3 regions of the Endothiovibrio diazotrophicus genome follow, and region 3 is predicted to be linked to each of the others. Evidence: predicted binding sites of a transcription regulator. Region 3 holds the regulator's gene; each other region holds the start of a gene.
The links. The regulator sigma-54, encoded in region 3, starts transcription at its own class of promoters, with help from an activator protein. The targets are predictions, from matches to a motif close to TGGCANGNTNCNTGCTT.

Region 1 (3,585 bases), on a different contig from region 3:
CTTGACGGGCCGTTGCGCGAGCGGCCTCCGGGTCCTGGATACGCCCCGAGCCCGGCTCGGCCCGCAACTCCGCCTCCGCGGAAATGGAGATCCGATCCCCCTGGGAGCCCCGCGACTCCTCTTCGACCTTCGCCTGTTTGCCACCGTTGTCGGTGCGCTGACGTTGTGCGACGGCCTGTTCAAGAGCGACGTTTTTGATTTCCATGATGACAACCCGTAGATATCCGCTTCGTTACCGGAAGAGTAAAGCTTGACGCCCGACGCCGTCAAATCAGCGGCCCCGCTACGTCTCTAATAAGGAGTATAAGACAGGCCCGGGACCCCGCTCCTGGAAAATGACGAACGGCGCCGATGAAACGACGATCAGGAATGGGGTCCACCTTCCCCGCGAGAAGCCCCGGGGCATGGCACCCGCCCACCATCGCGAGCTTTGAGGGCTCGCGAGAGAATAACTTCCTGTGTTGGAGCGCCGATCTACTCCGCCCGGCGGCGTTGCGCAAAGGGTTGCATACAACGAGTATGCGCCCCTTTGCACGCCTTGCCGGACGGGCGTCTCGACGCCCCAACACAGGAAAGTCCGAGCCAACACCCGAAAAAAGCAATACCCGAAAAAAAGCGGGGCGTCCCCCAAGGGACGCCCCGCTTTTTTTTCGGGAGGGGGTTACTTGCCGGAGGCGGTGAACTCCGGATAGGCCTCCATACCGCACTCGGCCTGGTCGACGCCTTCCCACTCCTCCTCTTCGGAGACGCGCAGGCCCATGATCGCCTTGATCACGCCCCACACCACCAGGCTGGAGCCGAACACCCAGGCGAAGATGGTGACCAGACCGGTCAGCTGCGCCATCAGGGTCGCCTCGGGGTTGGAGAGCACCACCGCCAGCAGGCCCCACATGCCGACCACGCCATGCACCGAGATGGCACCGACCGGGTCGTCGATCTTCAGACGGTCGAGGGTGACCACGGCGAAGACCACCAGCACACCGCCGACCGCACCGATGATGGTGGCGAGCAGCGGGGTGGGGGTGAGCGGTTCGGCGGTGATCGCCACCAGGCCGGCCAGGGCACCGTTGAGCGCCATGGTCAGATCGGCCTTGCCGAACATCAGGCGGGCGGTGATCAGCGCAGCCACCAGACCACCGGCGGCGGCCATATTGGTGTTGACGAAGACCAGGGCGACCGCGTTGGCCTCGCCCACATCGGAGACCTTCAGCTCGGAACCGCCGTTGAAGCCGAACCAGCCGAGCCACAGGATGAACATGCCGAGGGTGGCCAGCGGCAGGTTGGCACCGGGGATGGCGTTGATCTCGCCGTTGGAGCCGTACTTGCCTTTACGCGCACCGAGCAGCAGGACACCGGCCAGGGCGGCGGCGGCACCACACAGGTGCACCACGCCGGAACCGGCGAAGTCGAGGAAGCCGAGACCATCGAGGAAACCGCCGCCCCACTTCCAGTAGCCCTGCATCGGGTAGATGAAGCCGGTCATCACCACCGCGAAGACGAGGAAGGCCCACAGCTTCATGCGCTCGGCCACCGCACCGGAGACGATCGACATGGCGGTGGCGACGAACACCACCTGGAAGAAGAAATCGGCCATCTTGGAATAGGTGGGAGCACCGTCGCCACCATCCAGCAGGGTCTTTAGCTCATGGTCACCGCCCAGCATGAAGGCGACGCCGGGGAACCAGCTGTTCACCGCACTGGCGGGGTACATGATGTTGTAACCCACTACCATGTACATGATGCAGGCGATGGCGAACAGCGCCGCATTCTTGGTCAGGATCTCGGTGGTGTTCTTGGCGCGCACCAGACCCGCTTCGAGCATCGCGAAGCCGGCAGCCATCCACATCACCAGGGCGCCGGACATCAACAGGTAGAAGGTGTCGAGGGCGTATTTCGTTTCGAGAATCGCGTTCATCGCTTCCATTGGGTACTGCCTCCGGAGGTTGGATTAAAGCGCTTCAGCGCCGGACTCGCCGGTGCGGATGCGGACGGTCTGTTCGAGGTCGTAGACGAAGATCTTGCCGTCACCGATCTTGCCGGTGCGCGCGGCGTTGGTAATCGCCTCGACCACCTGCTCCACCTGATCGGAGGAGACCGCGGCCTCGACCTTGATCTTGGGCAGGAAGTCCACCACGTACTCGGCGCCGCGATAGAGTTCGGTATGCCCCTTCTGGCGCCCGAAGCCCTTCACTTCGGTGACGGTGATGCCCTGGACGCCCACCTCGGACAACGCCTCGCGGACGTCGTCGAGCTTGAACGGCTTGACGATGGCAGTTACGAGTTTCATCGAAAAAATCCCCTTTAACGGCTGAATGAAAACCGGGTGGGACGATCGGTCGCGTTGTCTTGCACCGTGGCCACGGCCTGCACCCGATGCGCCCCTCGCGCCCTGACTTTTGCAGCTCCTGTGCCATTACAGATTTTTTACAACAAAACAATCTCTTACAAAGATTTCCCGTAAAGCCAGGGAACGCCACTGCACCACGTTGTTAGTAAAAGATAAAGAGACGCACCAAATCGGCGCACCCAAAAGACGCATCAAAAAAGGTGTTTACACGCCCACGGCAAGGCCTACCCCCTACCATCGCGTCGCCACCCTTCCCTTGAGCGTCTGCCGGAGAGTCGGGAGCGCGTAGGTCGGCGCTACCGCGCCGACGCGAACGGAGGCACCGCTCCCCATGCCTTCCTCCACACCTTCCGAATGGGACGCGCCGTTCGGAGAGGTCGTCGTCGCCGCAAGCCCGCTGCCTTCGTTCTTTTGAAGGGGGTGCTCCCCTCGGGAAGGTCGTCGTATCCGTAAGCCCGCTGCCTTCGTTCACGTCGGCGCGGTAGCGCCGACCTACGAATTCGTTCGCGATGGAGGATTGGCGCCGACCACCGCACGCAACCATTTAGCGCAGCACAAGAAAAAGGCGGGCGCCGAAGCGCCCACCTTTACCTACGACACGCAGGCCGATGGGATCAGAGGGTGTAGCCGCGCTCGTCGTGCAGCGCGATATCCAGGCCCTCGACCTCCTGCTCCTCGGTCACCCGCAGACCGACGACGACGTCGATCACCTTGAGCAGGATGAAGCTCGCCACGGCGGTATAGATCACGGTGGCCAGCACGCCGATGAACTGCGCGCCCACCTGTTGGCCGATGCTCACCCCGTCGGCCAGACCTGCGCCGCCGAGGCTGGCGTCGGCGAAGACGCCGGTGAGGATGGCGCCGATGATGCCGCCGACCGCATGCACGCCGAAGGCATCCAGCGAGTCGTCGTAGCCCAGGGCGCGCTTTAGGCGGGTGGCGCCAAGGAAGCAGCCGACGCCCGCCGCGGCACCGATCACCAGCGCGCCCATCGGGCCGGCGGTACCGGAAGCCGGGGTGATGGCGACCAGGCCGGCCACCGCACCGGAGGCGATACCCAGCACGCTGGGCTTACCGTGGGAGATCCACTCGGCGAACATCCAGGCGAGCGCCGCCATGGCGGTGGCGATCTGGGTCACCAGCATCGCCATGCCGGCGGTGCCGTCGGCCGCCAGCTCGGAGCCGGCGTTGAAGCCGAACCAGCCCACCCACAGCATGGAGGCGCCGATCAGGGTGTA
Region 2 (3,585 bases), on a different contig from region 3:
TTGCCAGAAATACCCTGATAGCCCACCGCATAGACATCAGCAAACTCCGCACGCGACTCCTTGAAACCGGTAGTGGAGCTGTTGGCAATATTGTTACCGGTAACACTGAGGTCCGACAATGCGACGTTAAGGCCGCTAAGTGCAATATTGAACGACATGGCTTATATCCTCTTGATGTATTCCGAGTAGCGAATCAACTGATCTCGCGAACGCTGGAGAAGCTCACCGATCCCATCTGATCGAGGTTGAGAACCGCCCCCTTATCACCGCCGAGGGAGACACTGGAAACCACTCCAGAGACCAAGACCGTTTCAGCGGTAGGCTCTACCCCCGGACCGTGACTTTCCGCCTGAATAATATAATTGCCGGGAGGTGCCACGCTGCCATCATTGGCGGTACCATCCCAAGTGAACTGAACCGTCCCGGCGGATTGTTTCCCGAGTTCCACGTGGGTCACCAATTCACCAGTATCATCATAAATACCTATCATAAGACCCGGAACACTGCCCTCCAACTCGACTGCTGCAGCCATCTCCCCTTCTTCCGGCAAGTACCCCACGTTTCCCTCGGCGAGCACTGTGCTACCGACTAACGTAGCTGCCTGTAGCGACTCGTTTGAGGTAAGGTTGTTAACCAGCGTTTCCATCGATTTCTGCATTTCCTGGATACTGTTCACACTGCTGAACTGGGCCATTTGCCCCATGAATTCCCCGTTATCCATCGGAGAGAAGGGGTCCTGATTTTGCATTTGGGTAGTCAGCAAGTGAAGGAACTCCTCTTGGCCAAGCTGATCACCACCGCTGGAGGTGGATTGCTGTTGGGCGCGTAGCCCCAATTTATTGATGGTTTGCGTATCAATCATTGGTCATTCTCCCACTCGTTTACTCGCCCAGCCTCAAGGTCTCCTGCAACAGCCGCTTGGAGGTGGATAGCACCTCCACGTTGTTCTGGTAGGAGCGCGAGGCGGAGATCATGTTGGCCATCTCCTCCACCACATTGACGTTGGGCAGGTAAACGTACCCCTTTTCGTCGGCCAACGGATGGTCGGGTTGGTACTGTGCACGTACCGGCGCCTGGCTCTCGACGATGCCCAGCACCTGGACGCCGGAGGAGGCCCCCTGGGGGTCCATGTGGTCCTGCACCATGGCGGAAAACACGGGCTGGCGGGAGCGGTAGGTTTCATCCACGCTGGAGCTGACGCTCTCGGCGTTGGAGAGGTTGCTCGCGGTAGTGTTCAGACGCAGGCTCTGGGCACTCATGCCGGAACCCGCGATATCGAAGACGTTGAACAAGGACATGGCTTACTTCTCCTTGAGCAGCTCTTTCATCGAGCTGATCTTGCCACTGAGAAAACTCATCGACGCGCGGTATTGGAGCGCATTTTCGGCGAACCTCGCCTTCTCCTGCTCGGTATCGACGGTGTTGCCGTCGAGTGAGGGCTGACTTGGATTGCGGTAGTCCAACTGGCCGATGGAGACATCGGGACGCACCAGCGCCAAGTGGTTGGCATGGGTGGTGCTCAAACCGTGATAGCTGCCGTCGATATGCTGGGGATTGGTGCGCCGCATCGGCCCCGTACCGCTGCTGGCCTGATCGAGGGCGGCCCGGAAATCGAAATCCCGCGCCTTGTAACCGGGGGTGTCGGCGTTGGCCATATTGGAGGCCAGGATCTCTCCGCGACGGGCTCGCAACACCATCGCGTCGTCGAAAACGCCGAACAGTTTGTCGATGTTGATGGCCATCTCGCACCTCGAATTTGCTTCCTGCCATTGGGAAGCAATCGGCATGCCACACACCCGTAACCAGCTGTTCCAAAAAAGTAATTGAAAATCTGGCCACACCGTAATGACGCCGACGGCAATTCATTGCCGCCGAGTGGCGGAATCCGGACGCGAAAGAGGGAATACGGCCCGGGGGGCCGGATGGAGATCGCAGAAAGACGGGAAATTGGCGCGACGGGCGGGCATCCCACCCTGGTCACCGCGCTCCGCGCGGTAACCTCGCTCTTCATGCCGGCAGCGGCGCCGGCACCGAAACCGTGAGGCCAAAGCAGGACGTAGTGCGTCCAAGGCTTCCGGTTGCGGCGCAGAGCGTGGCAACCGGAAGACCAGAGGGCCCGCCGAACGAGCCCCTCAAATGGAAAAGGCCGGAGATGCGTGCCCCCCGACCTTTGCCCCCCCGCCCCTTCAGCCCTTCAGCTGATACACCACCCCGGGATGACAACGCACCATGTCGAAGGCATCGGAGTAGTTGGCCATGGACTCCGAAGCGCCGAGGAAGAGGTAGCCCCCCGGATTGAGCTGCTGGGCGAAGCGCGCCAGGATATCCTTCTTGGAATCGGTGGAGAAGTAGATCAGCACGTTGCGGCAGAAGATGACGTCGAACTTGCCCAGCGACGAGAAGCTCTGCAGCAGATTGAGATGGCGGAAGGCGACGCGGCGGCGGATCTCCCCTTTCACCTCCCATTCGTTGCCGTGGGGCGTGAAATAGGCCGCTTTACGCTCGGCGGAGAGACCGCGAGCCACCGAAAGTTCGTCATAGCGGGCATTCCGCCCCACCTCGAGCATCCGGTCGGAGATGTCGGTGGCGACGATCTGCGCCTCCCCCGCCAGCTTTCCGGGGTGCTCGCGCAGATATTCCGCGATCGAGATACTGATGGTGAACGGCTCCTGACCCGACGAACAGGCCGCGGACCAGATCCGCAACGGCTGGCGGGTGCGCCGCTCGACGAACTCGGGGATTACCCGGCTCTTCAGGATGTCGAAGGGGAAGGTGTCGCGAAACCAGAAGGTCTCGTTGGTGGTCATCGCCTCGATGATGCGTTCGCGAAAACCGGGACCCCGATCCCGCTTGAGGCGATCGACCAGCTCGCCGAGCGAGGAGAGCTGATGCTCCCCCATCAGCCGATTGAGGCGACTCGAGACCAAGTAATGCTTATTCTCGCCAAGCACGATGCCGCAAGCGTCCTCAAGAAAGCGGCAGAAGTCCTGGTACTCCTGCTGGGTAAACCCCACGTTGCTCAACTCTGTAATTCCTGAATCACCGCCCCGACGGGGCGGAAAGGCGATCGATAGGGGCGTCGCGCACTCCGCCGCACTAGCGGGGCACGCTCCCCATCTCCGGGTCGTCATAGTATTTCAACACCGCCCTGACCAGATCGTCCGGGTGGAACTTGGGCACGAAGACATCCGCCCCGACCCGCTCGACCATGGCGTTGTTGAAGACCCCGCTGAGCGAGCTGTGCAGCACCACGTAGAGCCCCTTCAGCGCCGCATCGCGGCGGATCTCGGCGGTCAGCGTATAGCCGTCCATCTCGGGCATCTCGATATCGGAGAGCACCATGCCGATCCTCTCGTTGACCGGCCCCTCCTTCTCCCACGCCTTCAGCTGTTCGAACGCCTCCTTGCCATCCTTGCACATGGTCACCTCGAGTCCCACCTGATCAAGCGCCCGTTTGATCTGGCTGCGCGCCACGGAGGAGTCGTCGGCCACCAGCACGTGGCGCACCTTGGCGGACTGTACCTCGTGGTCAAGCATCTCCTGGGAGACGTCGGTGTTGATGTGGATCACCTGATCGAGCACCTT
Region 3 (3,585 bases):
TGCGCAACGACGAACTGCTCGGGGTGCTGGAGCTCTCCTCCCTGAGCGACGAGCTGGGCCGCGAGCGCCAGGCGGTGGAGGAGCTGCTGCCGGTGCTGGCGATGAGCCTGGAGCTGCGCCTGGCGGCGCTGCGCGCCTCCAGCGCAGCGTGATTGCGGTTCCGTCCTTGTCGGTGGGCGCCAACCCGCCGGCGAACTGCCTTCGTTCGCCACGGCGGCCGCAGGCCGCCCTATAGGGCGCGCCGCGCGCGCCGTGGTGACCGAAGCCCCGTCCCCGACGATGCCCGCCGGCCTGCCGGCGAAGTGCCCCCCGGCGCGCCACGGTTTGGCGCAAACAAACGGCAATTGGGCCCCAGTGACCGGCCGCCGCCAACCGTTGGATCGCGCCCAATCGATGTTGTCCGGCGCCCAACGACGGGGCGTTGCGCGTCGGTAATCTTGCCTCCACTCCCGCAGCCATTGCGGGCCCCGATGGAGGACCAGGACCATGATGATGCCCCGCTTGCTGCCCAACGAACTGCTCGCCACCCTGCCCGGATTCGTCCGCTACGACCTGGCCGACGCGCTGACCGATCCGCGGGCGCTGACCTTCGGCGAGACCCACCGTTTCGGCGAGTGGGAGCTGCGCCTGGAGGAGGACGTCGAGGAGCCGGGGCGCATCCACTGCATCCTCACGCTGGAGGAGGAGGGACAGCTCCACCTGATGCTCGATTCCCGCGGCGAGGAGGCCGAGCTGTTCGCCTGCCACGGCGGCGGCTGCGCCTGCGACGCCCGTCTCGGCATGGAGTTCTGCGCCAAGCCGGAGCGCTGGTTGGCCCCCCTGCCGGTGCCGGTGCGCTGGCTCTGACCCAGTGCGAAGGAGGTGGCACCTTGTGGCCATGCCCGGGGGGGGGGGCATCGCCACCCGCGTAGCGTAGCCGTAACCAAATCCGACGATTTGGCATACAATGGGCCCGATTCTTGTAAGGGTGGCCCCGCGGCGATGACGCATATTCGGTTCGTATCATGAAGCAGTCGCTTCAACTCCGGCTCGGTCAGTACCTGACCATGACTCCCCAACTGCAGCAGGCGATCCGTCTGCTGCAGCTCTCGACCCTGGAACTGCAGATGGAGGTGCAGCAGGCATTGGAGAGCAATCCGATGCTGGAATCGGGGGAGGACGACGAGATCGAGGGCTACGCCGGGGCGGAGGCGGAGAGCAACCGCCAGGAGCGGGAGGCGCCGGCGGAGGAGTCCTCCTCCTCGGGCGACGACTTCGAGGCGCCGGTCGCGGCCGAGGAGCGCGAGCGCGACTTCGAGTCCGACGCCACGATGCCCGACGACCTGCCGGTGGACAGTGTGTGGGAGGACGTCTACGACGGCGCCACCGCCTACTCGCGCAACGACGAGGGGGAGGAGCGGGTCTTCGAGTACGCCGACACCTCCGGCCGTTCGCTGCGCGACCACCTGGTGTGGCAGATGGAGCTGTCGCGCTTCAGCGAGACCGACGAGGCGATCGCCGAGGCGATCATCGACGCCATCGACGAGGACGGCTATCTCAAGCAGTCCCTCGACGAGCTCCACGAGGGGCTCGCCGACCAGGGGCTGGAGGTGGAACCTGACGAGGTGGCGGCGGTGCTGCGCCGGATCCAGGCGATGGACCCCGCCGGCGTCGCCGCCCGCGACCTCGGCGAGTGCCTGGTGTTGCAACTGCGCCAGCTGCCCGCCGACACCCCGTGGCGGACCGAGGCGATGGCGCTGGTCGGCGAGCACATCGAGCTGCTCGGCAACCGCGACTTCAAGACCCTGATGCGGCGGATGAAGCTGGCCGAGGAGCAGCTCTCCGAGGTGCTCGACCTGGTGCGCACCCTCAACCCGCGCCCCGGCTCGGCGATCGAGCAGGCCGCCCCCCAATACATCGTCCCCGACGTCTTCGTGCGCAAGCTGAAGGGGCGCTGGGTGGTCGAGCTGAACCCCGAGGCGGCCCCCAAGATCCGCGTCAACAGCTACTACGCCAGCCTCCTCGGGCGGGCCGGCGGCGGCGAGCTGAAGGGGCAGTTGCAGGAGGCGCGCTGGCTGATCAAGAGCCTGCAGAGCCGCAGCGAGACCCTGCTCAAGGTGGCCACCGCCATCGTCGAGCGTCAGCAGGCGTTCCTCGAGCAGGGTGAGGAGGCGATGCGCCCGCTGGTGCTGCGTGATGTGGCCGAGACGGTCGAGATGCACGAGTCGACCATCTCGCGGATCACCACCCAGAAGTTCATGCACACCCCCCGCGGCATCTTCGAATTCAAGTATTTCTTCTCCAGCCACGTCGGCACCGCCGACGGCGGGGAGGCCTCCTCGACCGCCATCCGTGCCCGGATCAGGAAGCTGATCGCCGCCGAGGAGCCGCGTAAGCCGTTGAGCGACAACAAATTGGCCAAGATGCTCGAGGGCGAGGGGATCAACGTGGCGCGGCGCACCGTGGCCAAATACCGCGAGGCGATGAATATCCCCGCCTCCAACGAGCGGAAACGGCTACAATAGCCGGCCCTCCCGCCGGGGGACGGATCGCCGCCTCTTTCGGCGCAACCGATACGAAAACGATTCTTGAGGAGTCTCGACCGATGCAACTGAACCTGACCGGCCACCACGTGGACATCACCGATGCCATGCGCAACTACGTCAACGAGAAGACCGAGCGGCTGGAGCGTCACTTCGACCAGATGACCAACGTGCATGTGGTGCTCAGCGTGGAGAAGCTGCGCAACAAGGCCGAGGCGACCATCCACGTCAACGGCGCCGATCTCTTCGCCGACGCCGAGCACGAGGACATGTACGCCGCCATCGATGCCCTCGCCGACAAGCTGGACCGGCAGATCAAGAAGCACAAAGAGAAGCTCACCGACCATCGCAAGTAACCACGGTTCGGCCCCGTGGCGGCGTGCCTCGGGGTCCCCTTCCCAGGGGCCATAGACCATGCAACTGAGCGAACTACTCTGCCGGGAGTGCAGCACCCGGACCCTTCAGGCAGGGAGCAAGAAGCGGGCGTTGGAACTGGTCAGCGAGATGATCGCCAACCACCTCGACGCCCTCACCCAGGCGGAGATCTTCGATAGCCTGATCGGCCGCGAGCGGCTCGGCTCCACCGGCATGGGCCACGGAGTGGCCATCCCCCACGGCCGCGTCAAGGGCATCGCCCGGGCCATCGGCGCCTTCGTCCGCCTGGAGCAGGCGGTGGACTTCGATGCCATCGACCGCCAGCCGGTGGACCTGCTGTTTTTCCTCCTGGTGCCCGAGCACTACACCGACGAACATCTGCAGATCCTCTCCACCCTGGCCGAGATGTTCAGCGACGAGCCGTTCTGCGCCACCCTGCGGGCGGCGGCCGACGACGCCTCGCTCTATCGCCTGATCGTCGACTGGCAGCCCGCCTCCAGCGCCCTGCAATGAAACGCACCGTCACCGCCGAGCAGCTCTACCGTGCCCTCCGCGGGCGGCTGGGGCTCTCCTGGGAGGAGGGCGGGCAGCGGGAGGCGTGCATCGTCGGCGACTGCACCGAGCTGGAGACCGGCCGCTGTCTGGTGGGCCACCTCAACCTGATCCACCCCTGCCGTATCCAGGTCCT

Region 1: a site for sigma-54 is predicted at 2,397-2,413, ahead of glnK (P-II family nitrogen regulator). Genes of this name have one in related genera too.
Region 2: a site for sigma-54 is predicted at 1,775-1,791, ahead of flgB (flagellar basal body rod protein FlgB). Genes of this name have one in related genera too.

The regions. Positions count from the first base shown of each region.
Region 1 is NZ_BAAHXB010000072.1:18,370-21,954, reverse strand. Features, by position in the region: gene ACYQ2W_RS16745 (hypothetical protein) at 1-205, opposite strand, end outside; gene ACYQ2W_RS16740 (ammonium transporter) at 662-1,915, opposite strand; gene glnK (P-II family nitrogen regulator) at 1,949-2,287, opposite strand; gene ACYQ2W_RS16730 (ammonium transporter) at 2,962-3,585, opposite strand, start outside.
Region 2 is NZ_BAAHXB010000068.1:9,837-13,421, forward strand. Features, by position in the region: gene flgE (flagellar hook protein FlgE) at 1-158, opposite strand, end outside; gene ACYQ2W_RS16175 (flagellar hook assembly protein FlgD) at 194-862, opposite strand; gene flgC (flagellar basal body rod protein FlgC) at 882-1,298, opposite strand; gene flgB (flagellar basal body rod protein FlgB) at 1,302-1,742, opposite strand; gene ACYQ2W_RS16190 (CheR family methyltransferase) at 2,187-3,014, opposite strand; gene ACYQ2W_RS16195 (chemotaxis protein) at 3,097-3,585, opposite strand, start outside.
Region 3 is NZ_BAAHXB010000009.1:50,720-54,304, forward strand. Features, by position in the region: gene ACYQ2W_RS04295 (GAF domain-containing protein) at 1-152, shown strand, start outside; gene ACYQ2W_RS04300 (hypothetical protein) at 487-846, shown strand; gene ACYQ2W_RS04305 (RNA polymerase factor sigma-54) at 1,005-2,504, shown strand; gene hpf (ribosome hibernation promoting factor) at 2,585-2,878, shown strand; gene ptsN (PTS IIA-like nitrogen regulatory protein PtsN) at 2,937-3,410, shown strand; gene hprK (HPr(Ser) kinase/phosphatase) at 3,407-3,585, shown strand, end outside.